Regions from separate parts of the Sporosarcina siberiensis genome, predicted to be linked through region 2. Evidence: a T-box and tRNA genes for the amino acid it is inferred to sense, from the RefSeq annotation. Region 2 holds a T-box; the other holds one or more tRNA genes.
The links. The T-box of region 2 lies ahead of ACFSFY_RS04265 (valine--tRNA ligase). A T-box ahead of a tRNA ligase gene usually reads a tRNA of that ligase, here a tRNA-Val.
Positions count from the first base shown of each region.

Region 1: it encodes a tRNA-Val, which carries the amino acid that the T-box ahead of ACFSFY_RS04265 (valine--tRNA ligase) is inferred to sense. The anticodon was not compared.

Region 1 covers NZ_JBHUGI010000032.1:544,049-560,026, reverse strand. Annotated here, with positions in the region: gene ACFSFY_RS13625 (3-hydroxyacyl-CoA dehydrogenase family protein) at 1-999, shown strand, start outside; gene ACFSFY_RS13620 (ABC transporter ATP-binding protein) at 1,371-2,045, opposite strand; gene ACFSFY_RS13615 (hypothetical protein) at 2,048-3,574, opposite strand; gene ACFSFY_RS13610 (hypothetical protein) at 3,584-4,381, opposite strand; gene ACFSFY_RS13605 (sensor histidine kinase) at 4,471-5,805, opposite strand; gene ACFSFY_RS13600 (LytR/AlgR family response regulator transcription factor) at 5,805-6,524, opposite strand; tRNA gene ACFSFY_RS13595 (tRNA-Val) at 6,942-7,014, opposite strand; gene ACFSFY_RS13590 (DNA-3-methyladenine glycosylase family protein) at 7,154-7,999, shown strand; gene ACFSFY_RS13585 (hypothetical protein) at 8,066-8,209, opposite strand; gene ACFSFY_RS13580 (Gfo/Idh/MocA family protein) at 8,351-9,301, shown strand; gene ACFSFY_RS13575 (aldehyde dehydrogenase) at 9,375-10,763, shown strand; gene ACFSFY_RS13570 (M42 family metallopeptidase) at 10,853-11,905, shown strand; gene ACFSFY_RS13565 (UDP-N-acetylmuramoyl-L-alanyl-D-glutamate--2,6-diaminopimelate ligase) at 11,919-13,403, shown strand; gene ACFSFY_RS13560 (peptide chain release factor 3) at 13,524-15,098, shown strand; gene ACFSFY_RS13555 (efflux RND transporter permease subunit) at 15,346-15,978, shown strand, end outside.
Region 2 covers NZ_JBHUGI010000006.1:261,645-277,622, reverse strand. Annotated here, with positions in the region: gene ACFSFY_RS04305 (sensor domain-containing diguanylate cyclase) at 1-1,363, opposite strand, end outside; gene ACFSFY_RS04300 (bifunctional folylpolyglutamate synthase/dihydrofolate synthase) at 1,414-2,646, opposite strand; gene ACFSFY_RS04295 (ATP-grasp domain-containing protein) at 2,711-3,577, shown strand; gene ACFSFY_RS04290 (ATP-grasp domain-containing protein) at 3,574-4,371, shown strand; gene ACFSFY_RS04285 (hypothetical protein) at 4,416-4,631, opposite strand; gene ACFSFY_RS04280 (hypothetical protein) at 5,175-6,353, opposite strand; gene ACFSFY_RS04275 (prepilin-type N-terminal cleavage/methylation domain-containing protein) at 6,372-6,857, opposite strand; gene ACFSFY_RS04270 (type IV pilus modification PilV family protein) at 6,875-7,345, opposite strand; gene ACFSFY_RS04265 (valine--tRNA ligase) at 7,664-10,309, opposite strand; T-box leader at 10,363-10,687, opposite strand; gene ACFSFY_RS04260 (hypothetical protein) at 10,914-11,492, opposite strand; gene hemL (glutamate-1-semialdehyde 2,1-aminomutase) at 12,296-13,588, opposite strand; gene hemB (porphobilinogen synthase) at 13,589-14,569, opposite strand; gene ACFSFY_RS04245 (uroporphyrinogen-III synthase) at 14,585-15,331, opposite strand; gene hemC (hydroxymethylbilane synthase) at 15,324-15,978, opposite strand, start outside.

The sequences.
Region 1 (15,978 bases), on a different contig from region 2:
TTGGAAAATACGATAATCAGCTCAAATACATCCGGACTTAGTATTAATGCAATGGTTCAAGATTGTTCAAAGGCTTTTCAAAAGCATTTTTTAGGTACTCATTTTTTTAATCCGCCTTACTATTTAAAATTACTAGAAATTACTCCATGTGAAAATACATGTAAAGAAGTTCTCAGCTATATGACTCGGTTTTGTAAAGAAAACCTTAAAAAAGGAGTCATTATTGCTAAAGATACTCCGAATTTCATTGCGAATCGTTTAGGTACGTATGGACTTTTTATTGCACTTATTGAGTTAGAAAAAGGAGGATATTCAGTAGGGGAAATTGATTCAGTAACGGGGCCATTAATTGGTCGTCCAAAGTCGGCTACTTTACGAACGGCCGATGTTGTTGGGATTGATACATTAGTACTTGTTGCAAAGTATATGCATAGCCAAACAGAAGGCGTCGAAAAAGAGATGTTCAAATTACCTTCGTTTCTAAAGAGTATGATTGATAATGGGATGCTCGGCGCCAAAAAGAACAGTGGGTTTTATAAGAAGGTAGACAAGGAAATTGTGGAATTAAATGTGAACTCACTTGAGTATGGTCCAATGACAAAATTACAAACATCTTCTGTTGAACAAGCAATGCGACAAGAAAATGTTGGTTCAAGAATAAAAACTCTAATATACTCAGATGATCGGGCAGGGCAACTGGTTTGGAACATCTTGTCAGCCACTTTACAATACGCTGGACAGTTACACGGGGAAATTGCGGATGATATCGTTTCAATGGACAAAGCCATGAAATGGGGATTCGGATGGGAACTCGGAATCTTTGAAATATGGGATTCGATTGGAATTATAAAGTCCGTCGCTAAAATGAATGAAGAAGGTAAGGAAATTCCTTTAATTGTGCAACAATTACTAGATAAAGGATATGACTCCTTTTATAAAGTAGTGGATGACAAGTTGTACTTTTTTAATGGATATGAGTATGCATTATGGTTTGACTAAACCCCTTCCACATAAAATAATGCTCAAAAAGTTTTAGGAAAACCTTGTATTTTCCTATCGACTGGAAAGTCTTGAACAGCAAATTAAAGCAAATAAAAAACACCACCTCCGAAGAGATGATGTTTATGAGAAAACCGTGTTCCTACAGCGTTCTCAAGAGCCTAAGCTCTATGGTCCCAGAGGGGTTCGAACCCACGACCTCTACCTTGTCGATTTTGATTCTCTAAAGTAGACAGTGGACTATAGTCAATATGAAAAATCAAATGGGTTTAACATAAAGCAAAAATGAGTCCACATATTTTGAATATCCCCTTCATAAGAGTTGTTTAGTAAAGTGTAGATCATCCTAGTTTTTAATAAGGTGTTTAAATTTACTGCTTACTATAATAAATATATTTTAGATCCTCTGTTAAAGGTTGTAACTTTCCATCCGTAATGTGGTAAACTTCATCGCATAATTCTTCAATGTCTTCATAGTGATGACTAGTGAGTAGGATTGTGCGTTCGTTTACCTGGAGATTTCTAATGATTTCTTTGATATCATTGTATGTTTTAAAATCTAGTGCATTAAACGGTTCATCCAGTATAAGGATATCCTGGTTTTCCATGATTGCTTGAGCAATACCTAGTTTTTGTTGCATCCCTAAGGAGTAATCTTTCACTTTTGTTTTATTATCGGGATTTAATCCTACTAGTGTCATCGTATCCTTAATTTGTTTATCAGAAATCTGATTTTTGATAGCTGCTAAAAACTTTAAATTCTTAAATCCACTGTATATTTCAATATAACCAGGCGTATTAATAAACACGCCTACATTTTCAGGGAAATCAATCTTTTTCCCAAGTACTTCATTTCGAACTTTTACATAACCTTCAGTAGGTTTAATAAAACCGCAAATAAGTTTGAACAAAACTGACTTGCCACTCCCATTATTTCCAACAATTCCTATTGTTTTTCCTTTTCCAACCTGAAAGTTTATATTTTGCAGAACGGTTTGTCCTGCAAAATCTTTCGATACGTTGTGTACTTCAATTATATTTTCCATCGTTACATCTCCTTTAGTAAAAAGCGTTTGTAGCTGGCGTAGCACAGCGAATACAAGATTAAAGTACATCCTGTTAGTATCGCGATAGCATGAATGAAGGGAATACCGTTTGACCCTACAATTAAGTTGACTCTCGCTAATGTGCCCAACCCTATTGGGAAATAGTGCAGAAATTGTAGGGGAATTAATAATAGTAAATGAGACGCGAACACTATGAGGAAAGCTATAGTTACATTTCTGGTTTTCAAAAAGAGAAATAAAAATCCAAAATAGTATACGCAGAACTCTAAGAATTTCAATGCAAATAACTTGAACATCCAATTCTCAGGTGAAGCAGGGTTCATTAGCTGCGTCACGTCATTCCACCCTTGATTATTTAGCATTCCCAACAAAATAATAATAAATAGGGTAAGTAACAGATAGCAAGTCAGGAACAACAGGCTATTTCCTAAAACAGCTCTGAACCAATTGGATTTATATTGAATTCTGACCCAAAGCGTTAAACGTGAAGAACGTTGCATCTGTTCTGTGAAAACTGCGATTAGATATAAGGGAGTTCCGTTATATACTAGTTGTTCTATAAAAGTCATCAGATGAAATTGCCCTAACTCTTGACCGTAGAAGAACAGAAGAAAAGTATCTTCTATTGTTTGAGTAGGGTAAGTTGCTGAATTCCATGTGTAGATGAGTAGCAGGATCAGAAGTGAGATTCCTATATTTTTAGGTTTCCATAGCATTCGAGAAAAGTAAAAAAACAAACCTTGTAATTGAAAGTTTATATTGATTCTAACCGAGTGATTCCAATAATTTTTAATAACCAGCACAGCTGAAATACCAAGTCCCAATATACTACTGATCGTCCAAATCCACGCATATGGAGCATGAAAGTTATGATGGAAAATAAAGAAGCGATTAATTGTGATAAATGATAAATTACTGAGCGAAGGATACTTAAATACGAGAATCATAAGCAAATATGAACCCATTATTAGGAATATGAGCATTCTTTTTCCGAAGAAGTGATGTAGAATCTGCATCATAAAGCCAAGAAAACTTAATCCTAAAATCATGAAAAGTATGGAAACACTGATTGCAGTAAGCGGTGTGCTGAAATGTTTAGCAAACTCTAAAAAGAGAATATCCGCTGAATTATCTGATATAGAAAAATGGTTATTAGAATGTAATCCTATTCCTATTAAGCAAATAACCAAGATTTGTACAAAAACAAAAAGAGCTGTATTAATCAAGATGGCGACAGATTTTGTGAAGAAATAATTGGAAAAGGTTTTAAATCGAAAAATAACAATAGGTAAACCAATGTCTAGATTTTTATATATATTCAGTAAGAATAATGGTGTCATAAAATATAAAAGATAATATTGATCGGACACTATTCTTAGCAAAAAGTGTTCATAACTTTCCGTTGTGACTTGACGGGTTGAAAAACTAACTAGTAGTACCACAGCTATCGTTAGAAAAAAGAAGTGGGATGTGAATTTTCTGATATCAGACCATATAATTATACTCATTTTTGCCTCCTAAACCTTGTATATAGTGACTTTTTTTACATAGCGCATATAAAGAAAGAAAAGTACCATCAAAAGTAAAACGATGACCGGCCCCACTACTAAGGAAAAAGATGTAATGTCAGTAGCCGAGTCCATTGTGGGATCAAATGATAGGAAAAATCGATAACTCCTAAAATTAAGAACTTGTAAAACATAATTTTCTACCATTAGGTACACAAAAGGACCTGTTAAAATGATAAACAAGTTTTGAATAAACAAACTCAAGAGAAAGCCCATTGTCGCTATTAGGGAGGCTAGAATTCCTTTCCAAAAACTGAGCAGGGTAGCATATAATAATGGTTGATGTACAAAAGTAGAACCTAAAAAATGATCAAGCTCAACAGACGGAAAAGTGATTTCTGTTAGTGGATCCATTTTCTTATACATTACTACAATGGGGTCATTGATAAACAAGGTCACTAATGCTCCTACGAAAAAAATAGTGAAAACTATAGTAAATGCACTACTACTCATTACTATCCATTTAGCGAATAGATACTGTTTTTTACTAGCTCTTGGTAAGGTATAGCTTAAAAAATCATTTTTCTTTTCGTAATACAAAAGCCAACCGGTGGGAATAACTGCAATTAATGGAAAAAGAATATTGAAAACGGTAGTACCGACTTCCCAAGCTTCTAATTGTTCTTCTAAGCTGTAATTTTTATAGACAGTACTGCATAAATAAATCGATAAAACTGTGCAAAAGAATAAGACTGCTAAAACGGGATATTTAATTTTATTCCATTCGAGCAATAATAAGTTTTTCATAAATTAATCACCTCCCACACAGTATAGTGAACGGGAAATCGTATAACAATACATGAGAAACAAACGAGGGATTTAAAGGAACGAACATTTTACGTTCCCTTAAACCCCTCGTTTATGCGTTGAAATTGGATACCTAAAGTAATCATATTCGTTTGTTTTTGTTCGTTTCTGGCAATGATTCGGCCATTGTATCGTTCAGCGATTTTTTTAACATTATAAAGACCATAGCCTCGTTGACGAGAAAAAGATTTGGTTGAAACTCCAATTTCAAAGATTTTCATAAACTGCTCATTGCTTAAATAATCAGAAGGATTACTAACGGTCAATTCCAAATGTCCGTCTCTTTCAACCATAGAGAGGTATATTTTATCTCCTCTTGAACTTGCCTCCAAAGCATTATCAATTAAAATGCCTAAAACTTCAATCATATCAGCATCTTCACATCTAAATTGATGAACGGGAATCGTCCGTTCGATTCGCAACTCTCTTTTTAATTGTTCGGTTCTTTTCATTTTTGTGTAGAGAAAACCTGCGATTACTTTATGATCCATATTTAACAGCTCATACTGACTGTTCGTCAAATTAGCACTATCAACATATTCTTGCATTTTTTCGCGGACCACTTGAATCTCATCAGTAGTTTCAACCAAGCTAGAGATAGCTAACAGCTTATTGGAGAATTCGTGTTGTCTTGCGCGTACCTCCATCACTAAATCATCAATAATTGGGATGTATTGTTCTGTTGCATGAATTCGGGTTTCAACTATTTCTGATTTACGTTGTGCTATTAATATCCAACTCATAAAGGTACCAACAAAAAAAAGGAGAAGGAAAAGGAAAACCTGATTTCCCAATATTACCGCAGATTCAAAGTTGGCAGAGATAATTAACAAAAGAAGAAGAATAAAAACATTTGTCACCATAATTCGTGTGAAGCCACTGGATTTATTCGGTAATAGTTGATTTATTTTTGTTGACCCAAGCCAGTATGCAATAAGAACGATAAAGAGGGTGAAAATTCTAGTAGAGTTATTTCCCAAGCCAATAAAATCCACGCTTGCAATACTAAACATTCGGATAACAGACCAAACGGTAAACGCTAAGAATGTCGTGACTATGACCTCTAGATGATCTAATTTAAACGCTACACTATTTAACAGCAGCAGTAGGCATATCAAGCCGATGATACCGAAAAGCGAATTTACCGGAAGAATTTCGAAATTCTTAAATGCAATGGTTGTCTTAATACCATCAGCCGAAGGTGAAACACTAACTCTAGATAAGAAGGCGAAGGAGAATAGAAAAGCGCACCAGACAACCATTTTTTTATTGAAAAGTAGTTCTTCTTTTGCAAAATAGACCATGACGGCATATATGCTTAAAACATCCAATGTGACTTGGAAAAGCAACTGAGACATTGCCATTAGTCGGTACCCATTATGACATCTCTATATTTGTTGCCGATTGGAAGACTGATGGAAGTTCCTCTGAGACTTAAAGTACTCTTAGCTTTGACAATGCGTTCAATAAAGTCCGTATTGATAATATAGCTTTTGTGGCATTGTTGAAAGGGTCCATTCTTTAAAAGATCTAGTATAGACTTTAAAGAGTAACCGGCAATGTCTTCTTGTATCAAATCTCCGTCCGGATTCTTCATGTGAATAACCATTTTCTTTCCGAATGATTCAATATAAACGATATCTTGTAATTGGTACTCGAAAATAAATCCTTTTTGTTCTATCCGAACGGTTGGAACATCAATCTTGATAGTGTGTAAATAATCGAGCACATTTAAAACAGACGTCTTTACTTCTTCTTTAGTAAATGGCTTTACTAAATAGTCATAGCATTTTATTTCTCGATAAGCGCGCAGTTCTTCTGTTGCGATTGCTGTAGCAAAAATCATAGGAGTGTATTTGTATTTTTGTAAATCTCTTAATTCATTGGCCAAGTCTGTTCCTTTATAGTCTGTTAATTGAATATCAATGATGAAAAGCGAGATATCGTATGTGTTTGAAATTTTCAAGGCTTGTCCAGCACTTGGTGAGATATGTATATAGAAGTTTTGATTCATATCTACGAGTATAGAGTGTAAGAAATTTTGGATTTGTTCATCGTCTTCTATAATTAAAATATGTTTCATATCTGTCCTCCTAAACTTACTGATTCTCTAAGTATAACAACTTATTTAATGAGAATCTTGAAATGGCTAATAGTGTAATCTTTTTACTAAAGTTTATTCATGTAGGTAGGATAAATGGAGAATTGCAGCAATTAGACTGAATCAATAGGAGTTTATATACGAATTCTTATTAGGAGGGTGGAAGCTAGTAAGGCGTAGGGGATATCGTCAATACATCAGCCAGGCTTGGTCATGCGAATCCTCATATGTTGCTGAAGTGTTTCAAGATGCATGCAAAATAAAATAAATGATGAAGAATAAATTGTGCTCAAACTTGGGGTCAAACTTGATTAAAGTCAATAAAAAACACCACCTCCGAAGAGATGATGTTTATGAGAAAACCGTGTTCCTACAGCGTTCTCAAGAGCCTAAGCTCTATGGTCCCAGAGGGGTTCGAACCCACGACCTCTACCTTGTCGAGGTAGCGCTCTCCCAGCTGAGCTATGGAACCAGAATTATTTCGTATGCCACTTAATTACTGCACAAGTTCTATTATAGCAAGCCTGCAAAGGAAGTCAACATGTTTCGTCGAAGAAGCCAAGTACGGTACAATTTGTATAAATACTGTATGAGCGAGGAGTGTTGATTTAATGGAGACAACAATTACCCTTCCATTTGTTTATGATTTTACAAGAGCGTTAGACCGACTTTCAAATGAAGCGATGAATTCTGTTGATTTGTCAACAAATTCCATAAGGTTTCCAATGGAAGAAGGTAATGTTGTAAAACTTCAAGCGACTGGAACAACTGAACGACCTTCTTTTTTACTTGAGGGGACTTTGGATGAAGCTCAAGTTGAGGAAGTAAAATCAATATTTCATTTTGATCGTTCTTTAACGGATATACAATCTCATTTTATGAATACGGATCTGGCACCAATTTTTGTTGAACACGTAGGAACACCGATTGTTCGAAGTTTTTCACTTTATGGAAACGTCATGCGGAGTATCATTCACCAGCAATTGAATATGTCTTTTGCACATACTCTTACAATGCGTTTTGTTGAAACGTTTGGCAGTGAAATTGACGGCGTGTGGCGTTTTCCTTCACCTGAAAAAATTGCTTTACTGGAAATCGCACAACTTCGAGAAATGCAGTTTAGTACTCGTAAAGCTGAATATATGATTGGACTGTCTCAAGAGATTGCAGCAGGTTCGCTTAATTTGCAAAAATATAAACAGATGGATGATGCAGAAGTGAAAGCTGATTTGGTTATGTACCGCGGAATTGGTCCGTGGACTGCACAAAGTTTTCTAATGTCAGGGCTTGGAAGACCGAATGTTTTTCCAATCGCAGATATTGGACTGCAAAATGGATTACAACGTTTATGGCAAATGGATAAGAAACCTACGAAAGATGAGATTTCTCTTCGTTTCTCAGATTGGTCTCCATATTTAAGTTACGCTGCACTTTATTTATGGCGAAGCATTGAGTAAAATAATAAAACAGCTGTTCCATATAAATATTGGAACAGCTGCAGTATGCTGGTTACTATATGAGTGTCATTGAAGTTCTTCAGTTTCAATTGCTGTTTCATCGAAATAGAGGAAATTCTCTTCTTCGAGTTCAGAAAATCGTTCTTTATTAATACCAAACGAAAGGTCTCCTTCGAAAATCGTTTCCCACCAAGTTTCAGTTGTCGTCATTGTATTTCCTCCTCAATTCTTTATATTGTTTGATTATTCTCTACCCGGCGATATCTTCGGACAAACGTTTAACGGGTGAAAAGGGTCCAAAGACTTATAAACTGTCGAAATATTTAAATACTTATAAAAGGGGCCATTCGGATGAAAAAAACAACATTTGCAATCGTTGGAACGGGTATAGTTGGCGAACGAATTATTAACCAGTTGCAGAAAAATGATTGTGTAGAAATCATTGCTGTTTTTGATGAAAATAAACAGCGTCTTTCTGAAATTGCGAATAAATACGGTCTAACTGTGGCATCCTCTTACGACGAAGTACTGTCTCTTAAGCCCAATTGGGTCTATATTGGTACACCACCTGTTTCGCATGCATCGCTAAGCAAACGTGCTATTGCTGAAAATTTAAATGTACTTTGCGAAAAACCACTCGCACATGATGCATTTGACGGCGAGACAATGGCGAAAGCAGCAGAGGAAAGTGGTGTGATAACAGCAATGCATTTTCCTCTTATGTATAGTCCACCCGTTCGACATTTCATGGAAATGATTGAAAAAGGTGCAATTGGTGACATCGTTCGTGTTGAGTTGAATACGTATTTCCCGCACTGGCCTAGATTGTGGCAACAAAACCCTTGGATTGGTTCACGTGAACAAGGCGGTTTTACTCGAGAAGTTTTCCCGCATTATTTACAGCTTATGTACAGAATGTTTGGACGAGTAACACTCACAGAACACAACACGGTTTATCCTAATGACAGTGCACTTGCTGAAACGAGTGTCCTTGCTATCGGAAAGACGGAAAAGCAAATTCCTGTTTTATTAAATGGACTTACGGGTGTAGGACAATTAGAAGAGCTGTCATACATAGTATATGGAACGGAAGGGGTTTTAAAACTGCACAATTGGGCCGAACTTAGCATGGCACAAAAAGACAGGCCTTTTGAAATATTGACTTCTTTCGATTCAGTAAAAACATTGGTGGAAGAATGTATCGTGGCCTCACAAGATGAAACTGCATTTCTTGTTCCGTTTTCAGAAGGGCTTGAGATACAAAGGCTTATCGACCAACTGCTGGCAGTGCAGAACCTGTAAGTAAGAGTTTAAGATTGCATCGACAGAAGAATCTATCTATCATTGAAAGAAATACTAGAATGGAGGAATTGCTTTGAATTTCACTGCAAACGATGTTGAATCAATGATTGCTACTCAGAAAGAATTTTATTTCTCAGGTGAAACGAGAAGTGAAGAATTCCGCAAAGAAATGCTCTTAAAACTTAAAGATGCAATTGAGTCACATGAAGAAGAAATTACATTAGCGCTCTACAACGATTTAAGAAAAAGTTCTTTTGAATCTTATGCTACGGAAATTGGATTTGTACTTTCGAGTATTTCTATGATGATTAAGGAACTCAGTGGATGGATGGAACCCGAAAAAGTAAAAACACCGATACATTTACAACCTGCAAAAAGCATGATCGTGCGCGAACCTTATGGGTCTGTATTAATAATTGGTCCATTTAATTACCCATTTCAGCTCATTATGGAACCGCTTGTAGGTGCGATTGCAGCTGGAAATTGCGCAATTGTAAAACCATCCGAAACATCTGTGCATACTGCAAAAATAGTTAAGAAAATAGTAATGGAAACATTTCCTCCTGAATATATACGAGTTGTCGAAGGAGAACGTGAAGAAACAGAAGCCCTCATTCATGCTTCTTTTGATTATATTTTCTTCACAGGTAGTGTGGCTGTTGGAAAAGTAATTATGCGGGCAGCTTCGGAAAGACTAACTCCAATTACTCTTGAACTTGGAGGGAAAAGCCCAGCACTTGTTGATCAGACGGCCAATTTAAAAGTTGCTGCTGAGCGGATTGTATGGGGGAAATTTATAAATACAGGTCAAACATGTATTGCTCCTGATTATCTTCTTGTGCATCATTCTATTCAGGACGAACTTGTGAAAGAAATGATTAAAGCCATCAAACGATTTTACGGGGAAGAAGCTTCGAAAAGTCCTGATTATGGCCGTATTGTGAATGAAAAGATGTTTGATCGTTTAGCTAAAATTGTTGAAAGAGAACAATCACAAGTTATTCATGGTGGTTCAGTGGATCGTAGTGATTTATATATTGAACCGACACTATTGGATGGCATTTGGTGGAACAGTCCTTCAATGGAAGAAGAAATATTTGGTCCGATTTTGCCAATTATCACATATGAAAACTTAAGTGAAGCTGTTCAACAAATTCAAAAGCGTGCCAAACCATTAGCTGCATATATGTTTACAGAAAATGAGTTGGCTGCCGATTACTTTATTGAAAACTTGCCGTTTGGTGGGGGATGTATTAATGATACAATTTCTCATGTTGGGAATACGAACTTGCCATTTGGCGGCGTAGGTCCTTCAGGAATGAACGCATATCACGGGAAATACAGTTTTGATTTGTTTACACATCCCAAATCAATATTGGATAGAAATACATCGATTCCGATGCGTATCGCATTTCCTCCTTATGGCAATAAACTTAAATTTGTAAAACCGCTTATCCGTTAATTCGGAAGCGGTTTTTTTATTCAACATTTTTGGTTTTCAGGGAATAAAAAGGTATAATAACAAAAGCAGAAAGAAAAGAGGAATTGCCAATGAGTAAAAATTATGATGAAAAATGGACACTCAGCCTTTTACAGAAACTTGTGGAGACACCAAGTCCATCAGGTTATACAGGTCGAGTTATGAAATTGATTCAAATGGAGTTAGATGCCCTTAAAGTGGACTATAAAAAGACTAATAAAGGAGCAATTATTGCTACAATTGAAGGAACAAATACAGAACGTCATCGTTTATTAACAGCACATACAGATACTTTAGGAGCAATGGTTAAAGAAGTAAAAAGCGATGGTCGTTTAAAACTGTCAATGATTGGCGGTTTTAATTGGGATGCGGTTGAGGGAGAATATTGTCAGATACATACTGCTTCTGGAAAAGACATTCGTGGGACAATATTAATGCATCAAACAACAGTTCATGTTTATAAAGATGCAGGTAGTGCAAAACGAAGTGCAGACAATATTGAAGTGCGAATTGATGAGAAAGTTCTAAAAGCAGAGGATACTCGACAACTTGGTATTGAGGTTGGGGATTTCGTTTCTTTCGATCCACGCTTTGAAGTTACTAAGAGTGGTTTTGTAAAGTCACGCCATTTAGATGATAAAGCGAGTACTGCCCTTTTGATTGAACTAGTTCGTTCATTAAAGCAAGAAAAAACAAAGCTTCCTCATACCACTCATTTTTACATTTCAAATAACGAAGAAATTGGGTACGGTGGAAACTCCAATATTCCAGAGCAAACAGTTGAGTATATTGCAGTCGATATGGGAGCAATTGGAGATGGACAAACCTCAGATGAATACACCGTTTCTGTTTGTGCAAAAGATTCAAGTGGACCTTATCATTATGATTTAACGCAACATTTAACAGGTCTTTGTAAATCAAAAGATATCCCGTTCAAGTTAGACATATATCCATATTACGGTTCCGATGCTTCGGCAGCAATTCGAGCAGGATTTGATGTGAAGCATGCTTTATTTGGACCGGGTATTGAGTCATCTCACGCTCTAGAACGTACTCACGTTGATTCTCTAGAAGCGACAGCGCAACTTCTTTACGCATATGTAACATCTGAAATGATGGATTGAACGGAGGTTTATTATGGAAGCGAAAAGATTAATTTCAGTTTTACCAATCAAACAAGTAATTGGCGAATTGCCACTTGAAGTAACAGATTTAGCCGTAGACTCACGTTCAGTCAGTGCAGGTGGAATGTTCGTCTGTATTGAAGGACACACTGTGGACGGACATGATTATGTGCAAAAAGCGGTTGACTCGGGCGCACGTGTGATCGTGGCGTCAAAACCCGTCGATGTAGACCCCGATAAAGTGGCAGTCATTCTCGTCGAAGATACGTCACGGGCAATTGGTTTACTTGCTGCTTGTCATTACAATTATCCTTCAAAGGAAATGACACTAATAGGTGTTACTGGAACAAATGGTAAAACTACAGTGAGTGGTATCATTCAATCCATTCTTCAGGCAGCTGGAGAAAGTTCTGCAATGACAGGGACGATTGGTTTTGAATTAAATGGAACATTATATGAAACAGAAAATACAACGGGCGATGCTTTAACGACTCAATCTATGATTGCCCAAGCGGCTAACGAAGGGTGTTCAACGATGACGTTGGAAGTTTCTTCACACGGTCTCATCGAAGGACGTCTTGCAGGGGCAGAGTTTGATATCGCTATTTTCACAAATTTGACGCACGACCATTTAGATTTCCATGGAACGATGGAAAACTATGGAAACGCAAAAGCGCTTCTGTTTTCACAATTAGGACAAGACTTTTCGAAACGGAAGTTTGTTGTTGTGAATGCAGATGATGCTTGGAGTGAGAAGTTGTTGGACAAAACATCCTATCCCGTGCTCACATATGGAATTTTAAATGATGCTGCATTCCGTGGAACAAATATTAACTTAACGGCAGAAGGTACGAGCTTCACATTATCGTCACCAGAGGGCGATTACGATGTTGAAATGAACTTAATTGGTGAATTTAATGTTTCTAATGCTCTAGCCGCAACTGCAGCTTTGTATGCAAAAGGTATGATGATTGATGATATCGTTAAGCATCTAGGAGAAATAACTGCTATAAAAGGTCGTATGGAGAAGGTGGAAACAAACCTACCTTTAACGATTTATATTGATTATGCTCATTCGCCAGATGCCATCGAAAAAGCAATTACTTCTGTTTTACCTTATAAAAAGAATAAGCTTATCTTTGTAATAGGTACTGGAGGCAATCGTGATCGTGTGAAAAGGCCGATTATGGCAGAAAAAGCGTCTATTGCCGATTATGTTGTTCTCACTACAGATGATCCTCGAAATGAAGCATATGAAACAATTTTAGCTGAATTGGCTGTGGGGATGAAGCATGACAATTACGCTTGCATTGGTGACCGTGTTGAAGCGGTTCGACATGCGATATCGGTAGCTGAACCAGATGACATTGTAATTTTTGCTGGCAAGGGACACGAGGATTATCAAATAATTGGTTCTGTAAAATATCCTCATTCAGATGCAGAAATTGCTCTTTCTGAAGCTTTGAAAAAGTTTGGTACAGGTGCGTTGGAAAAATAGTAAGAAGTGCTGCTTATAATTAAAGGCGGCACTACTTCTTTACACTAGAAAAAAGTGTTGATATCCGTGTAGGTAGTCACTATGATTAGGAACAGCAGAACAGAAGGAGAATATATTAGTATGGATAAACCTATCAATGAAGAAATCGCGTCACGTCGGACGTTTGCAATTATATCTCACCCAGATGCAGGGAAAACAACAATCACGGAAAAACTACTTTATTTTGGTGGAGCAATTCGGGATACTGGTACTGTAAAAGGAAGAAAGAGTGGAAAGTTTGCAACATCAGACTGGATGGAAATTGAGAAACAACGTGGTATTTCAGTTACATCATCTGTTATGCAGTTTGACTATGATGGAAAGCGAGTAAATATTCTAGATACACCCGGTCACGAAGATTTTAGTGAGGACACGTATCGTACTCTGATGGCAGTAGATGCCGCGGTTATGATGGTAGATGTTGGGCGAGGGATTGAACCTCAAACAATTAAGTTATTCAAAGTTTGTCGCATGCGCGGAATTCCAATATTTACGTTCATCAATAAAATGGACAGACAAGGTAAAGAACCGCTGGATTTAATGGAAGAGCTTGAAGAAGTACTGGGCATTGAATCATATGCTATGAATTGGCCGATAGGAATGGGGAAAGAGTTCCTCGGCATTTACGACCGTTTTAATAATCGTATTGAGCAAGTTCGAGTAAAGGATGAAGAGCGTTTTCTTGAATTGAATGAAGAGGGTGGTCTTTTAAAGCCTCATCCAATGATGGAAACCTCATATTATAAACAAGCAATGGAAGAGGTACAATTGCAAAATGTTGCAGGCAATGACTTTGATGAAGACCGAATTGCAAAAGGGGAGCTAACACCGGTGTTCTTCGGAAGTGCCTTAACAAGTTTTGGTGTGCAAACATTTTTGGAAACATTTTTAAAATTTGCACCTGAGCCTCAACCACGAATCACAAAAGATAAAGTAGAAATCGACCCCTATTCGAAAGAGTTTTCAGGATTTATTTTCAAAATCCAAGCGAATATGAATCCTGCGCATCGAGATCGAATTGCATTCGTTCGAATTGTTTCAGGTAAGTTCGAAAGAGGAATGACGGTTTCAGTCCCTAGGATTTCAAGAACGTTTAAGTTAACACAAACGACACAATTTCTAGCAGACGATCGAGAAATAGTGGACGAAGCAGTTGCAGGAGATATTATTGGAATTCACGATACGGGAAATTACCAAATTGGGGATACGATTATCGGTGGAAAGTCATCGTTTGTTTTCGATGCACTGCCTCAGTTTACACCGGAATTATTTGTTCGGGTAACTGCGAAAAACGTTATGAAATCAAAGCATTTCCACAAAGGGATTTTACAACTAGTGCAAGAAGGAGCAATTCAGTACTACCGTACTTTACACACTGAAGAAGTATTGCTTGGTGCGGTTGGACAACTGCAATTTGAAGTTTTCGAGCATCGTATGAAAAATGAATACAATGTAGAAGTACGAATGGAACATCTTGGTGCGAAAGTTGCTCGTTGGATTGAAAATGAAAGTGATGTATCCGAGTCAATGGCCGGACAACGTGCAATGCTCGTAAAAGATAGGCATGAAAAACTCGTGTTTTTATTTGAAAACGAATTTTCAATGCGTTGGTTCCATGATAAACATCCTTCCATCAATTTATATAACTTACTATAATTTAAAAACCTAAAAAGACGATTTTTCGTTTTTTTAGGCTTTTTTATGAAATAAGGTGAGTCTCTTATTTGAACTCCTACTTAATTTTCCCTATGATAAGAACATACTTTAAATTCATTTTTGAAAAGTCTTTTACTTTTAATAGATTAAAAAGATGATATTGGTTTGGTTTGTATTGTAATTAAAAGAAACTTAAATGCCCATCACTTATGCCGAGATATAAGTGATATAAAGAAAGGAAGAAGACATGAAGATTAGTGACTTTTCTATAAAAAGACCCGTATTTACAATCGTAATAATGTTTCTTGTTATTATTCTTGGAGCTGTATCCTTTTTCCGTATCCCTGTAACCTTAATTCCGGAGTTGAATCCGCCAATAGCGGTTGTTGTATCCAGTTTTCCTGGTGCTTCCCCAACAGAGGTCAGCGAGAAAGTTACAAAGCCACTTGAAAATAGTTTATCCACAACACCTGGATTGAAATCCATACAGTCCACGTCTCAAGAGGGAGCCAACTTTATCCTTCTTATGTTCGATTGGTCAACGACAATCGATGATGTTCAAATGGATTTATTGCAACGAATTGATCAAGTACAAATGCCCGATGGTGCAAATAAACCACGCTTTCTAAAATTTGATCCCTCTCAATTTCCGGTGATTCAATTGTCCCTAAGGACGGAATCTAAAGATACAGATATCCGTGTTTTAGCGGAGCAATTGGAACTTGAACTACGCCGAACTAAAGGCGTAGCAAGTGTATCCGTTTCGGGTCAATTAATTGAGGAAGTTTTAATAACGTTAGACCAGAAAAAACTTGAAACAAACGGTCTTGCACAAGAAGATATTGTGCAACTGGTTCAGGCGAATAATGTCTCTATGCCA
Region 2 (15,978 bases):
TATCATTGCCACTTTCGTGACCGTATGTGTCATTGATTTTTTTAAAATGATCGATATCCAGCATTAGTACGGAAAGACTTTCTGTATTTCCACTGTTCATTTCACGGACTTCATACTCTAATCTTTCTTCCATATATCTATAATTATAAAGCTTTGTTAATGCACATCGCTCACTTTTCTTAACGGTTTCTTGGACATATCTTGCTTTTTCAATCGAAACTGCAAAGTATGAGCAAAGTATGTCAAGAATCATTAACTGATAGTCTTTAAAAGCGTTTTTCTTAACAGAAGATACTAATAACACTGCTTCAACTTTTTGGTTTCGGGTAATCGGCAAACAAATAACACTTTGCATGTCATCTGGTGTATATCCCACAGAAAGAGATTCCCATTCCTGTCTATTGGGATAGATTATAGGTTTATTGTTTTTCAAAATAGTTCCTGCCAGTCCTTGTCCAGCCAACATAGGACTAAACTGTACATCTTCAAATCGATGGTATTCATACGCACGTACGAGTTCTAACCAACCGTCTTTATAATCAAACAGAAAAGTATATTCATTACCCAGCATTTTTGTGACATCAACTACAAACTGATCAATGACCTCTTTTTCTGTCATCTTATTTGAAAGTTCATGCCCAATTTCACCAGCATTTTTCAAACTTGAATTGAAGTGCTCAGAATTATTATAAAGTCGAAGTATTAGAGTAACAAAAAAGAACGGTACTCCTAGTAGTAAAAAAGAGCCTATCCCAATAAATTGCAACAAAAAATAGACTGTTAAAGAAAATGGAAGTATACCAAAACCAGCCAATTTGGAAAATACTATTTTCTTACTTAAATAAGAAGATTTAGTACCTGATATATTCTTATAAAATCTAAGTATAAAGTCCATTAAAAATGAATGCGTTAATTGATAACAAAATACAGCTAGTATGATTGGGCCAAACTCAACTGACCCAACCTCTCCACCAACGAAACTAAATACAGAAGCTGCTGCCACTGATAATATAAATAATATCAAAGAATTCATAAAAAAACGGTAAGGTCTAGTAGTATTATCTTTAGAAACTTTAACCAACATTGTTGTAATTGCGATTTGCATAAGAAGAGTTTCTACAAATAAACCATACAACAAAAAAGCGGGTATCGTTATCCACATTGCAAGAAAAAGCGGTTTACCATTTAAACTTATCGGAAAATTCAGAGTAACAATTGTGAAAAGTAAAAAGATTAAAAGATAAATCCAATTCACTTCTACTGGCCTATAATTCAAGTATAAATAAACCATTCCTGCTGGCACGACTAGTAACCATAAGCTGAACATTTTAAATGTGGACATTTGGAAATTACTTTTCCTCACGATACCCCTCCTTCCGTTAGCAGATTAGAAATAAACCGTATAAGAAAGACTTATCTTAAGTCTTCATGTTTATAGTTCAAAGTATTAAGTAAGTAAAGAGAACCCGTGACTATTGTTCTCCCGAATTTCCCCTTACCTAGTATTATAGTATCACCAACTATATTTGTCACGCTTTTTTCATAAAAATCACAATTTCTCAATAACTCTTCCCCAGAAGCTGATTCCATATGGTTAAATGTTAAAAATGTAAATGAAGAAGCAACTGGAATCAGACAGTCTAAAGTCCCTTTTATGTCTTTCGTTTTCAACATTCCAATAATGAAATCGACCTTTTCTCCTGGGAACTCCAGTCGAATCGTATCTGCAAGCGCGAGTGCTGCTGCTGGATTATGAGCACCATCTAAAAAAACATTTGGAAGGATTTCCTGAAAACGATGCGATAATTGCGTATTTGCAATTGCTATCTCCACGTTGCTTGCTGTTAATTCAACACCAACAGTAAGCAATGCCTCCATTGCAACGGCAGCGTTTATCCCTTGATGTTTGCCTTTCATCAACCGCTCACCAATATCAAATGTTTTCTTACCAACATATTTTTCAGTAACACCATACGTCAAATGAAAATCTTTATTATAAATGCTCAGCTGACTTTCTTTTTTCCCGGCAATAATTCGAATCTCTTCTAAAGCTTCATTAGATACTCGACCAACTACGACTGGAACACCTTTTTTAATGATTCCTGCCTTTTCCCTAGCGATTTCTTCAATTGTATTGCCAAGGAACGCTGTATGATCCAATGCTATCGTTGTTATGACAGACACTAGTGGATGAACAACATTCGTACTATCAAGTCTTCCACCCATTCCCGTTTCGAGAAGTACAAAGTCAGGTTGGACACGCTCAAAAGTTACAAATGCCGCTACTGTAAGCAATTCAAAATCGGTCAACATGCCACTTAGTCCTGCATTTTTCATTTCCAAAAAGGATGTTGTTAACTCCTCTTTCGTAATTTCATCACCATTTATTCGAATCTGATCGTGAATATCTCGAATTGCTGGAGATGAAAAAACACCGGTTGTGAATCCATTTTTTTGCAATAACGCTTCCATGAATGCAATCGTCGAGCCTTTCCCGTTAGTCCCAGCTACATGAATTACCTTCAGCTTTCGTTCAGGATTATTTAGCTTCACTAATGCTTCTTGTATGGCGTCTAAGCCCAAGCGAATTGCATCATCACTATCTATATTCAATTGTTTTTTATAATCATTCAGTTTTGGAATCAAAGCTATCCCCCCGTGTGGTAAAATTAATTATAGATAAACTATAACACGGTCAGGAGAAATCGATATGTATACTTGTTGGATAATTTATAATGGAAGTTTAACGCATGATAAATTTAGAGATCAAGCAATTTTAATAAAAGAAGCTGCGGAACGACAAAGCATTCAAGCAGTTATTAAAAAGAATTATGAAGTGATGATGGACTTGGAATCCACGATCGAGATACGTCCAAACTTCGTTGTTTTTCTGGATAAAGATATTTTACTAGCAAAATACATAAAAAACGCAGGCATTCCCGTATTTAATGATCCCGACGTGATCGAAACATGCGACAACAAAGCAAAACAATATTTGGAGTTGGCACACGCGGGTATCCCAATGCCAAAAACGATTATCGCTCCAAAAATATACCCTTCTTTTACCATTGTACATTCAGGCTACTATGAAAAGATTCTTAAGCAAATACAACTTCCAATGATTATCAAAGAAGGTCATGGATCCTTTGGTATGAAAGTGTATTTAATTGAAAATGAGGAAGAATTCTATGCAAAAGTTCAAGAATTACAAGGTGTCGATTATGTGTTTCAAGAGTTTATTTCAACGAGCAGGGGTCGTGACATTCGCGTAAATATTGTTGGAGATGAAATTGTTGCTGCCATGTATCGCTTTTCAGAAACAGATTTCAGAGCAAATATAACAAATGGCGGTGTTGCTGAAAACATTGAGCTTAACGACGCACAAAAAGAACTCTCACTCAGAGCCGCAAAAGCAGTAGGCGCAGAATTCGCGGGTGTTGACTTACTCTTTGGAGAAAATGAACAACCCCTTGTTTGCGAGGTCAATGCAGCCGCCCATATACGGAACATTTACAACGTCACAGGTATAAATGTCGCTGATGCAATGATTACGTATATTCTAGGGAAAATTAAATGAAAGGCTATGTGTATTACACACGAGCCGAATCCAAACGAAACCAGTTATTTATTGATGATTTAATTAAAGAGGCTAAAACTATTGGAATCCAATTAGAACTGCTTGTTGACGATGAAGTACCTAGTGCACATACTGATTTCATTTTATTCCGAGATCGAATTTCCGAGAAATCTAAGTCTTTTGAAGAACTTGGAATAAAAGTATTCAACCGGTCCGAAGTCATCCGAATCGCAAATCATAAACTGCGAACATTTGAGTTGGCTTCACTCCTCGGGATTCCTGCAGTTCCAACAAAGCGAATTCAAGAAGTAAGTGAAATTAATGAGTATCCTGTTGTTCTTAAGACTGTTGACGGCCATGGTGGAAATGAAGTATTCCTTTGCAGCACGGATGTTCAAGCGGAGGAATTTTTTGCTCAGTTTAGTGAAAGCCAATTGATTGTTCAACCGTTTATAGAATCAGGTGCACGTGATGTACGCGTTTTTGTTGTTGGCGGCGATATTGTAGGGGCTGTCAAAAGAACGGGTAACGGCTCTTTCAAATCGAACTATACGTTGGGTGGGTCGGTTGAGCGGTATGAACTTAGGAATTGGCAAATAAAAGAAGTTCAAACACTTGTAAAAGCGATTAAAAGTGATTATGTTGGGATCGATTTTCTATTGTTGTCAGATGGTAGATGGCTATTAAATGAAATTGAAGATCCGGTTGGTGCCCGTTCTTTGTATAAAACACATGACTTTTCAATTGCAACAAAGCTTATGCACTACATCAAAAAACAACTGTTAAACGAATGAATAAGAAAACGCCTGAACAGTTACGTTCGGCGTTTTCTTTAATGTTATAGAGTTTCAGTTACTTTCGGAGGTTGACACACATCGCATTTAGTTTGATTTTTATTTTTAAACTTAGTAAATGTTTTTTCAAAATCATTACCACACGCACATTTAAACTCCAGTTTTTGAGAGAATCCACGATATTCTGTCGATAGTAACTGACTATCTGAGTTTTTCTCAACATATTGTTTTATTTTATCAATCGACCATTGTTTATTCATTTGTTTACACCTCCAAAACTTATCGCTATTAAACAGACCATTAAGTGGCAATTTAGATATACCAATCGTTGAACTTCAACTACCAATTCCAATAAGAAGAAGTGAAAATGATGCTTATACAACTATTTAATCACAATCACGGGATGAATGGAAGTCATTAGACGAACGTAATGGGGTAAGAAATGGAAATTCAACAATTCTTCATTCACAACGCCCGGCTAGTTATTCAAACGAATAGTTAAAAGTGAAATGCTACTAAAAAGTGTAACCGCACTTCCATCAGCAACTGCTGACCCCATAGGCTTACTTCTTCTAATGTTTGTTTCATCTAGCGCATATTCTTATTATCATAATCAATTCTGAATAGTTTTAGGGTTGGGTTGTGCACAGGCATAAGTTATCAATGAAAGAAAACAGAAATTCACTAACATTAAGTAACTATTTGAAAATAGTTTGTGTTGATTCATCTTTTCAATGTATGTTGGATAAGATCCGTAGTTACAATTGTAATATAAAATCAATAAATAATCGCCATTAAGTTCATTAATTGGGTATGACAGGTGGAATTGGCCAATATTCAACATTTACTTCATGATTATTATTCCAGTTGAAACCATTGAATAAAACATCACCCACAATTTTACATTTGGTGGATAGTTCCGAAACAGAAACCCTTTCGATGTTTTTATGAGTTTTATTAATTGTCCCCGTGACATAAATCTTACTAGAGTTATCGATGTCTAATTTCTGTCCTATAGTAATATCCCCTAGAACACAGACCTTTGAATTATTACGCAAAAGAATATGACTCTTAACAGTAAAAGAACCCTTTATCAAAATTGATGAATTTGAAATTCCCTGACCGTTAAACTTATCCGCCTCTAAATCACCATCTATAAAAAAGCTTACGTCCTTCATACTATTCATGTTTTTTACGTCCAATTTACCATCAATATAAATTTTGGATCCATTAAATCCTTTATTATTTTCATTTTTCACCGTATATGGTTCTTTAATATAAACAGTTGAATTATTAATTTTACTAAAGGATGTACTGCTATTCCCAATACATTTTTTATTTGTTAAATCATTATTATTACAGGCAGGTAAACCTGAAGGATTAGGATAAAGATTTGTAAAGTCAATCACAGTTTCACCAACTGAACTTTCCCCATTATTTATTTTTGGCACTTCAAAAGTTATATCAAATCCCAAGTCTTTTTTGTACTTTTCGCCACCGCTATAACCAGAAATTATACCTTCTATCTTTACTCCTTTTGAGACTTGTATTATACTTAATAAATTTAATTTATCGAATTTCATATTCACGCTAATAGGATAATCTATCGGAAGCGGAATATTAGGTACAACTTTCTTCAAATATATTTCAAGGTCAGTTTGGACTTTCTGCCGAATTTTTTCTAACTTGATCGGCATATCTTCTTTTGTGATTTTTGTTCCATCTAAACTCTTAACTTCATCATTTACTTGCTTTTGCAATTTACTTTTCTCTTTATTAAACTCATTTACTATCGCCGTCTTATAATAATCCACACCCATCTCAGCAGCAACGACTGCCATATTATTTGTTTCAACAGTTCTTTCCTGCTTGGCATGGCTAACTGAACCTGTAACAAATGTTGCAGAAATAATCATTATGAATACAACTAATAGGAGTACAATAAGAAGTGCGTATCCTTTATCATTTCTAATTTTAAACAAATTTTCGCCTCCTAAATTTTATTCTGTCTTATATCTCACAAATGTTGTATCAATTGAAACCTTCAATTGATCATTAGACAGATCGATAAGCATTAAAGTCATTTGTAGATTGTCTTCCTTTGGATAGAACCTCTCAGACTCCTCTATTGCATCCCTTTCAGCTTGTGGCACTAAAGGGTTTTCAGGTTCTAATGGGTGATATAACTTATATTCATAACCGTTACTAATTAGTTTATCAGGCTTTGATTCATCACAATAGTCAAAAAACAGATTTTCATCATTAATTTTAAGACTGTAACAATCCTCTACTTCACGATGTTTTTGCAAAATAAATGTAATAATGTAATTCGCTTCCTGTTGCATCTTCAGTTTTTTTGTTTCAGTTAAATTATATTTAGTTGCAATAAAAAACGTTGTAAGTATTAGAGTGGCGATCATTGCTACAAGTGCAAGCACAGCTAGAAGCTCCACTAATGATACTCCATGCTCATTTTTATGTTTCACTAAATCGCCCCTTCTTTTTAGCTATCTATCCTTTTCTTAACTTTTATATATCCATATGTCTCACTGTTCACTTTTCCCCCATCTATCAATACTTTTAAATGAACTTTATGTAGGGCAATATTTTCGGGGTGCCCTTCATTTGAAAGAGTAGGAGATGCAGTAAATTCTACCACATAGGTGTAGCCCGCTTTATTACTAACAACTTTGATTATAGATCCTTCAACTGTGCCTAAACCATAGTCTATAAGATCATTAACAACTAATGGATTTCCTCCAACAAAACTTCTTTTTTGTATAAGAGCTATTTCCTGCCTTGCCAAGTTCATCGTTTCCAACTTAGTTTCAGTTTTCTTATTAAATAAAGTCATCTGTGGAAATATTATCATAAAGCCAACAAACACAATTCCTAGAATAACCAGTGCCGCAAGCACTTCTACAAGCGACATACCTCTTTCATTCATTCGCCTTTTTTGTGTGCGTTTTTCCATAAGCATCGTCCTTTCATTAACCTATTGAGACTATTTAGCATAGAACCTATAGATCTAGTTATTCCGGAGGTACTTCTATTTCTTTCTACCTAATGATCTATCATAATATAACTATACTATTTCTTCATTTGAACATATTTTACCACAATTTATTGATTTCCGGAAATTTGTTTTGAAGAATTTCTGACTTTATAGATTTGAAGTTACCTCAAGTTTTCTTGTCATCTTTATATGACTAACTCATCGGATGCCCTTCCAAATAAGAAAAGCACCCCATTAGTCGCAAATTCCGACTAATAAGATGCCATTCCCTCTAAATTATAGCTCTTTCAATTCCTGCATACGCTTCTCAACCGTAGCGTACTTATCTAAATAATCCTGTTCCTTCGCACGTTCTTCTGCAACAACTGCATCAGGTGCATTTGAAACAAATCGTTCATTCGCAAGTTTCCCTTGAACGAGTTTCACTTCACTTTGCCACTTCTTAAGTTCTTTCGTTAGACGAGCAATTTCTTCGTCGATATTAAGCAAGCCTTCGAGTGGTAAGAATAATTCTGCTCCAGTAACAACAGCTGACATTGATTTTTCAGGTGATGAAATGTCTTTACCTATTGTCAATGTTTCAGGATTACAGAATCGCTCAATATACATACGATTGGATTCTAGAATTTCTGCTGTCTCGTCTTGTTTCACCGAAATATACAGTGGAACTTTTTTACTCATTGGTGTATTTACTTCTGCCCGAATCGTACGCACCGAACGAATGATGTCCATTAGTAATTTCATTTCAGACGCACGCTCTTTATTTGAAAGAGTTTCATCGACTACCGGCCATGCAGCAATCGTTATAGACTCGCCTTCATGCGGTAAGTTCTGCCAAATTTCTTCCGTCATAAACGGCATGAACGGGTGGAGTAACCGCATTGTATTATCAAGAACATACGCAAGAACGGAACGCGTCATTTTCTTCGCGTCTTCATCTTCGCCTTGTAATGGTAACTTAGACATTTCAATATACCAATCACAGAAATCATCCCAAATGAAGTTGTATAACGCTCTACCTACTTCACCGAATTCATATTTCTCTGCCTGCTTCGTTACTTGTTCAATGGTTTCATTCAAACGAGTAAGAATCCAAGTATCCGCTACAGACTTTTTACCTGATAAATCAATTTCGTCGAACGTCATACCGTCCATATTCATAAGCGCGAATCGCGAAGCGTTCCAAATCTTATTGGCAAAGTTCCACGCCGATTCAACCTTATCTATTGAAAACTTAATGTCTTGTCCAGGAGATGCTCCTGTGGATAAAACATAACGAAGCGCATCGGCACCGTATTTGTCGATTACGTCCATCGGGTCGATACCGTTATCCAGTGATTTAGACATTTTTCGTCCATCTGCATCTCGGACAAGTCCGTGTATCAATACGTCATCAAACGGACGTTGGTTTGTAAATTCGATTCCTTGGAAAATCATCCGAGACACCCAGAAGAAGATGATATCATACCCTGTAATAAGAGCATTCGTCGGATAATAGCGTTTAAATTCCGCGTTTTCCGTATCTGGCCAGCCCATTGTTGAAAACGGCCATAATGCTGATGAGAACCACGTATCTAAAACATCTTCATCTTGCTGCCAGTTTTCAGGATCTTTTGGTGCTTCGTGCCCAACGTACACTTCGCCTGTTTCCTTATGGTACCAAGCCGGAATTCGGTGGCCCCACCAAAGTTGACGTGAAATACACCAATCGTGGACGTTTTCCATCCATCTTAAATACGTATTTTCAAATCGACTTGGTACGAAGTTCACTTTATCTTCGCCTTTTTGTAGATCTATTGCTTTATCCGCAAGAGGCTGCATTTTAACAAACCATTGCATAGATAAATAAGGTTCAATAACCGCGCCACTTCTCTCAGAATGACCAACAGAATGGAGATGCTCTTCAATATTGAATAGGACTCCCATTTCCTGTAGATCTTTAACAATCTGTTTACGACAATCAAATCGGTCCATATCCTTATACTTTCCAGCAAGTTCATTCATCGTACCGTCTTCATTCATAACAAGAACGCGTTCAAGATTATGACGATTTCCAATTTCAAAGTCATTTGGATCATGTGCAGGAGTAATTTTTACTGCTCCACTACCAAATTCCATATCCACGTAGTCGTCAGCTATAATTTGAATTTCTCGCCCGATAATTGGGAGTGTGACCGTTTTCCCAATCAAGTGCTTGTAACGTTCATCCTTAGGGTGAACCGCAACTGCAGTATCCCCGAGCATTGTTTCTGGACGTGTCGTTGCAATTTCAATGCTGCCTGTTCCGTCTGTAAGTGGGTAGCGCATATGATAGAAAGCACCTTGCACATCTTTGTGGATAACCTCAATATCAGAAAGTGCCGTCTTTGTTACAGGATCCCAGTTAATGATGTATTCTCCGCGATAAATTAAATCTTTTTCATACAATTTAACAAATACTTCTTGCACTGCTTTTGAAAGGCCTTTATCAAGAGTGAATCGTTCGCGCGTGTAATCTAAACCTAGACCAAGTTTGCCCCACTGTTCGCGAATATGTGTTGCATACTCATCTTTCCAGTTCCACGTCTCTTCTACAAACTTTTCACGACCGAGATCATACTTAGATCTACCTTCTGAACGAAGTTTCGCTTCAACACGTGCTTGCGTTGCGATACCTGCATGATCCATACCAGGAAGCCAGAGCGCATCATAGCCTTGCATTCGTTTCATACGGATTAAGATGTCCTGTAATGTTGTATCCCAAGCGTGACCCAAATGGAGCCTTCCAGTAACGTTTGGTGGTGGAATAACAATTGTATAAGGCTCTTTATCACTATCCGGTTGTGCTTCAAAGTACTTTCCTTTTAACCACCATTCATAGCGACCTGCTTCAACGGATAATGGATCGTATTTCGTCGGCATTGATAACTCTTCATTTGACATACTAATTCCTCCTATAAACTTTTATTAATGAAAACAAAAAAACTCCGTTCGTCAAAAAGGACGAAGGAGTTGCTCGCGGTACCACCTTTATTCGTGCACAAAAAAGAATGTACACCTCATAATACTTTAACGGCTTCTAACCGGCTTCTGCTACAGAATGTTTTCGATTTTGAAAACATATCCATGTTCTGGATTTCCAAAACATTTCAACATTTTCAAAGTTCAAAAATATTTTTTAACATTTTCAAAGTACGAAAATGTTTTATTCACAGAAACTGCTCGCGGGTGACATTCGATAATCTGTTTACAGGGCCTTCCACCAATGGCACCCTCTCTTTGGAAAACAAAATTGTCTACTATCCCATTCATCGCATCGATATATAGTTTCATTTAGTATATCGGAACCACGATTGAATCGTCAAGTAAATAACGAAAGGATTGTGTTATGAGAAAAGGTTATAATCCATACTTACTGCCCCCATGGCTTAGAAAAACAAGATTTTACTGCAAAGGCGTCATACTTCCCGTTGCAGTTTTTCAACTGATCCGGTTATTAATCGTACCTACCACTGGTGATTTTCTAGTCTTCTGTTTACTCGCCGGATTAGCCTTTGCTTTCCACAAAAACATCATTTGAGCGAAATATTGTAGAGGTAACACCATCTTCAAGCTCTGATAAAAATAACAATACCTCATCTTCATCATGAACCAAAGAAGTTTCGAGAATTGCGACAGCAGCTTTTGAAACTTCTTCAACTTCATCTAGTACAAGTTCTTCCACAACTTCAATCTCTTTATACGAACACTCAACATCCCAATTAATCTCACAAACCCCTTGTCCGTTAACGGTACACCTCGCATTCGACACATGAACCTCCAACGGTTCCCCAGCCTCTGACGGTAAGTCAATATTGAGCGGAACAGCATATTCAAAATACCCCATCTGCTCATTAAGATCCACATCGTCAATTAAAATCGCTTTGCTATAATCTTCTAAACTATACTCACCTTCCTCAAAAGTAACATTCGCAGCTATATGATAAATCCCTTTCAAACGTACCGCATCCTCAGTAGCTTCCTCCAAAAACCTAGGCGTCACCTTAACCATCCCCGCACCCGTAGGCAAACCCGCAGCTTCAGGAAAAATAAACTTCTCATTCATTTCCCATTGAACTTTTTTCATTACAATCCTCCTCCATATTCCTTCACAAACAATTCTATGCCTAACCAAACCCCACTAGAACCACAATTTCCACGAGTAGAATCCAGTATTGAACTAGGATTAAGTACTTCAATTCACACCTGAGATTGTTCATTCTTTTTGGGGTTCTTTCGAGAAAGTAAGTTAAGGTATATGGAGTTGGTATTTCTAATGGTCCGTGGTTACCAATACCGCTTGGCGCTTGCGATGGCCTTACGTAATAAGCTCGACAGAAGTGCACTGCCGATCTCCTTACTTCGGCTCACGCTTGACGCTTCTGCGCTAGATTGTTCTTTCTCTTGGCCTTGTATTTTGGGGTTTTTGTCGGGATTGTGGGTTGGGGATTTTGAAGGTATATGGAGTTGGGATTTCTAATGGTCCGCGGTTACCAATACCGCTTGGCCCTTGCGATGGCCTTACGTAATAAGCTCGACAGAAGTGCACTGCCGATCTCCTTACTTCGGCTCACGCTTGACGCTTCTGCGCTAGATTGTTCTTTCACCTTGGGCATAAACGTCACTTGATCATAACTACACTGAACTAATATTTCCCACACTCTTAGCTGATTGGAGTGCAGACCGACGACTCCAATGGGATCAGCGCGAATGTCGAGACCCCACAGGAGCGCGCTTTTCGCGACGAGGAGGCTCGACGAGCGCCCCATGGAAAGCGTTCGGTCGGAACGGAAATCAGCGTGGTTTAACGGTTATTCTCACAAACATTATTTATTGCACAACAAAAAAATCCCCCACGAAATTCTTTATCGTGGAGGACCTTCAAATGTATTATTTAGCTAACTTGGCAAACACATTGTGAAACGCTTGTACCGTCTTCTCAATATGCTCTTCAGTATGCGCAGTCGAAAGGAACATTCCTTCAAACTGTGACGGCGGAAGGAATATCCCTTCCTCAGCCATAAGCTTAAAATATTCAGCAAAAAGATCTAAATCCGAACTCTTCGCAATCTCAAAATTCGTCACTTCTTCATTCGTAAAGAAGAAACCAATCATCGAACCTGCACGGTTAACCGTATGCGGAATCGAATACTTCTCACAAGCTTCGCGGAAACCTTTTTCCAACAAATCGCCAAGCTTCATAAAATGCTTATAAGACTCAGGCGTTAGCTTTTTCAACGTTTCAATCCCAGCAGTCATAGCCAATGGATTCCCCGATAACGTTCCACCTTGATACACAGTACCTGCCGGTGCAATATTCTCCATAAGCTCACGACTACCACCATAAGCACCAACCGGCAAACCACCACCGATAACTTTACCAAGACACGTAATATCCGGAGTAATACCATAATGAGCCTGCGCACAATTATAATCTACGCGGAATCCAGTCATAACTTCATCGAAAATTAACAGAGAACCATTCTCCTTTGTTAACTCACGAAGACCTTCTAGAAAACCTGGAATTGGTGGAACAACCCCCATATTTCCAGCAACCGGTTCTACAATAACCGCAGCAAGATCATCCCCAAACTCCTTGAATGCAACTTTCACACTTTCCAAGTCGTTATAAGGTACCGCAATCGTGTTCATGGCAACAGACGCAGGAACACCAGGGCTATCTGGAAGACCCAGCGTAGCAACCCCTGAACCCGCTTTAATCAGAAGAGAGTCTGCGTGGCCGTGGTAACATCCTTCAAACTTCAAAATCTTATCTCTACCAGTAACACCTCGCGCTAAACGAAGTGCACTCATCGTTGCTTCAGTACCAGATGAAACCATTCGAACCATTTCAATTGACGGAACACGCTCGATGACTAGTTTTGAAAGCTCGTTTTCTACAAGCGTAGGAAAACCAAAACTCGTTCCAGTTTCAGCAACACGGTGAATACCGGCTACAACATCTGGATCGGCATGGCCTAAAATGAGTGGTCCCCAAGAAAGGACATAATCGATGTACTCATTTCCATCAATGTCTTTAATTACCGCACCTTTTGCACTTTCTATAAAAATCGGATCCATGTTTACTGATTTAAATGCACGAACCGGTGAATTGACCCCACCCGGCATTAAATCGACAGCTTCGGAATATGCTTTTTTTGAGTTCGTATAATTCTTCTCCAATTATTTCCCCTCCAACCAACGTGCTGCATCTTTTGCATGATACGTCATAATGATATCCGCACCGGCGCGCTTCATACTTGTAAGCGTTTCGATGACAACTTCTTCTTCATTGATCCAACCATTTAGAGCAGCAGCTTTAACCATCGAATATTCCCCACTCACATTATACGCAACAACGGGTAAAGTGAAATTGTTTTTCACGTCGCGAATAATATCTAAATAAGATAGAGCCGGTTTAACGATTAGAAAGTCTGCCCCTTCCATAACGTCTGATTCCGCTTCACGAATTGCTTCAATTCGATTTGCTGGATCCATCTGGTATGTTTTACGATCCCCGAACTGGGGGGACGAATTTGCAGCTTGACGGAAAGGACCATAATAAGCTGATGAATACTTAACCGCATAAGACATTATTGGGATATCTCCAAAACCTGCTGCATCAAGTCCTTGTCGTATCGCGGCTACGAAGCCGTCCATCATATTCGACGGTGCAATAATATCAGCACCTGCTTTTGCCTGGCTTATAGCCGTTTTTGTTAACAAATCCAATGATTCATCATTTACAACTTGACCGTCTCTAACGATTCCACAATGACCATGATCTGTGTACTGACAGAGACATGTATCCGCAATGACAACTAAGTCGGGATGTCTCTCTTTTACAAAACGAGTTGCTTTTTGAACAATGCCATCATCTGAATACGCTTCAGATCCCACATCGTCTTTCGAATTTGGTAAACCAAATAAAATGATAGAAGGAATTCCAAGTGAAACAACTTCATCCACTTCAATGGCAAGATTATCTAATGACAAATGATAAATCCCCGGCATAGAAGGAATTTCATTTTTCACACTGTTGCCTTCAACGACAAATATCGGGTAAATAAGATCTTCTTTTTTCAAAATGGTTTCTCTTACCATAGAACGAATTCCACTAACATTTCTCAAACGTCGATTCCGTCGAAAATTTATCGTATCCATTGTGAACCACCCTTTTTATTTTATCAATTCCAAAACGAGATCTTTAAGTGTATATGTAGATGGGATCACATCAACATGTGCACCTTTCTCAATAAGTGCTTGTTCAGTCACATGACCAATCGCACCTATTTTATACGTATCCCACCCTGTAAACGGAGCAATTTCTTCAGAAAATACGTTCACTGCTGATGGGCTCGCAAATAAAAGTGTACTTGATTTCTCAGTTTGCACTAAATTCTTCAGTGATTCAATATTATGAACTGCTTTCTCCGTTGAATAAACGGTCCATTCATCCACATCAAAAGGTAATTCTTCTCGTATTGTAACACCTGCTATTGAACCTCTTAAAAATAAGAGACGACGTGTTTCGTTTTCAGTCGGTTTGAATTCTTGAACAAATACATCCGCACTAAATACGGTAGGTATAAATTGTACAGTGAGCCCTATTTTAGTGAGTGCCGCAGCAGTCCGAGTTCCAATTGCCGCAATTTGAGATGTAATCGCATCTGGCGAGACACCAAAGCGCTTCATTTTAAGGCCGAACGATTCAACAGCGCTTTGACTTGTAAAAATGAGCCAATCATATGTTGGACATGTCATTAAACGTTGCTCATCCGTTGGTTCTATCCACTCCGAAACTTGAATAAGTGGTAGTGAAATCGGCGTTCCACCTAATTGTTCAACCAATTCAAATACATCTTCGGATTTTGGGGTTCCTGTAAAAATAATGATTTGCCCTTTTAGAGGTTGATCATTAGACATCCATCTCAGCCTTTACTCTTTCAATAACCTTTGAAGCCCCTTGACTGTGAAGGATTGTAGCAACTTCTTTTCCAGCTAAAACTGGATCCGTATTCCGAACCGTTTGTTTGAAAACTTCTGTTGCATCCGGAGAAGCGATGTAACCTGTAAATACTATGTCTGTGCCATCGTATTTTGCAAAACCAGCAATAGGTACTTGACAAGATCCGTCCATTTCGAATAAAAATGTACGTTCTGCTTCTACTTCTTTCCATGTCTTTTCATCCGTTAGTTTATTGAGTACCGAAAGCAGCTCAGTGTCCTCAGATCGACATTCAACAGCAAGCGCACCTTGGCCTACAGCAGGAATACAATCTTCTACAGACATATACTCGGTAACTACATCTTCGCTCCAACCCATACGGTTCATACCCGCTGCAGCAAGTAAGATGGCATCGTATTCCCCATCACGTAATTTTTTCAAACGAGTATCGATGTTTCCTCGAATCCACTTAATTTCAAGGTCAGGTCGCATTAATAGAAGTTGTGAACTTCGTCGTAAACTCGATGTTCCAACAATTGCTCCAACGGGTAAATCCATAAATTTAACATGATCATTTGATATGAATGCGTCTCTTGCATCTTCACGTTGTGGAATGCACCCAATG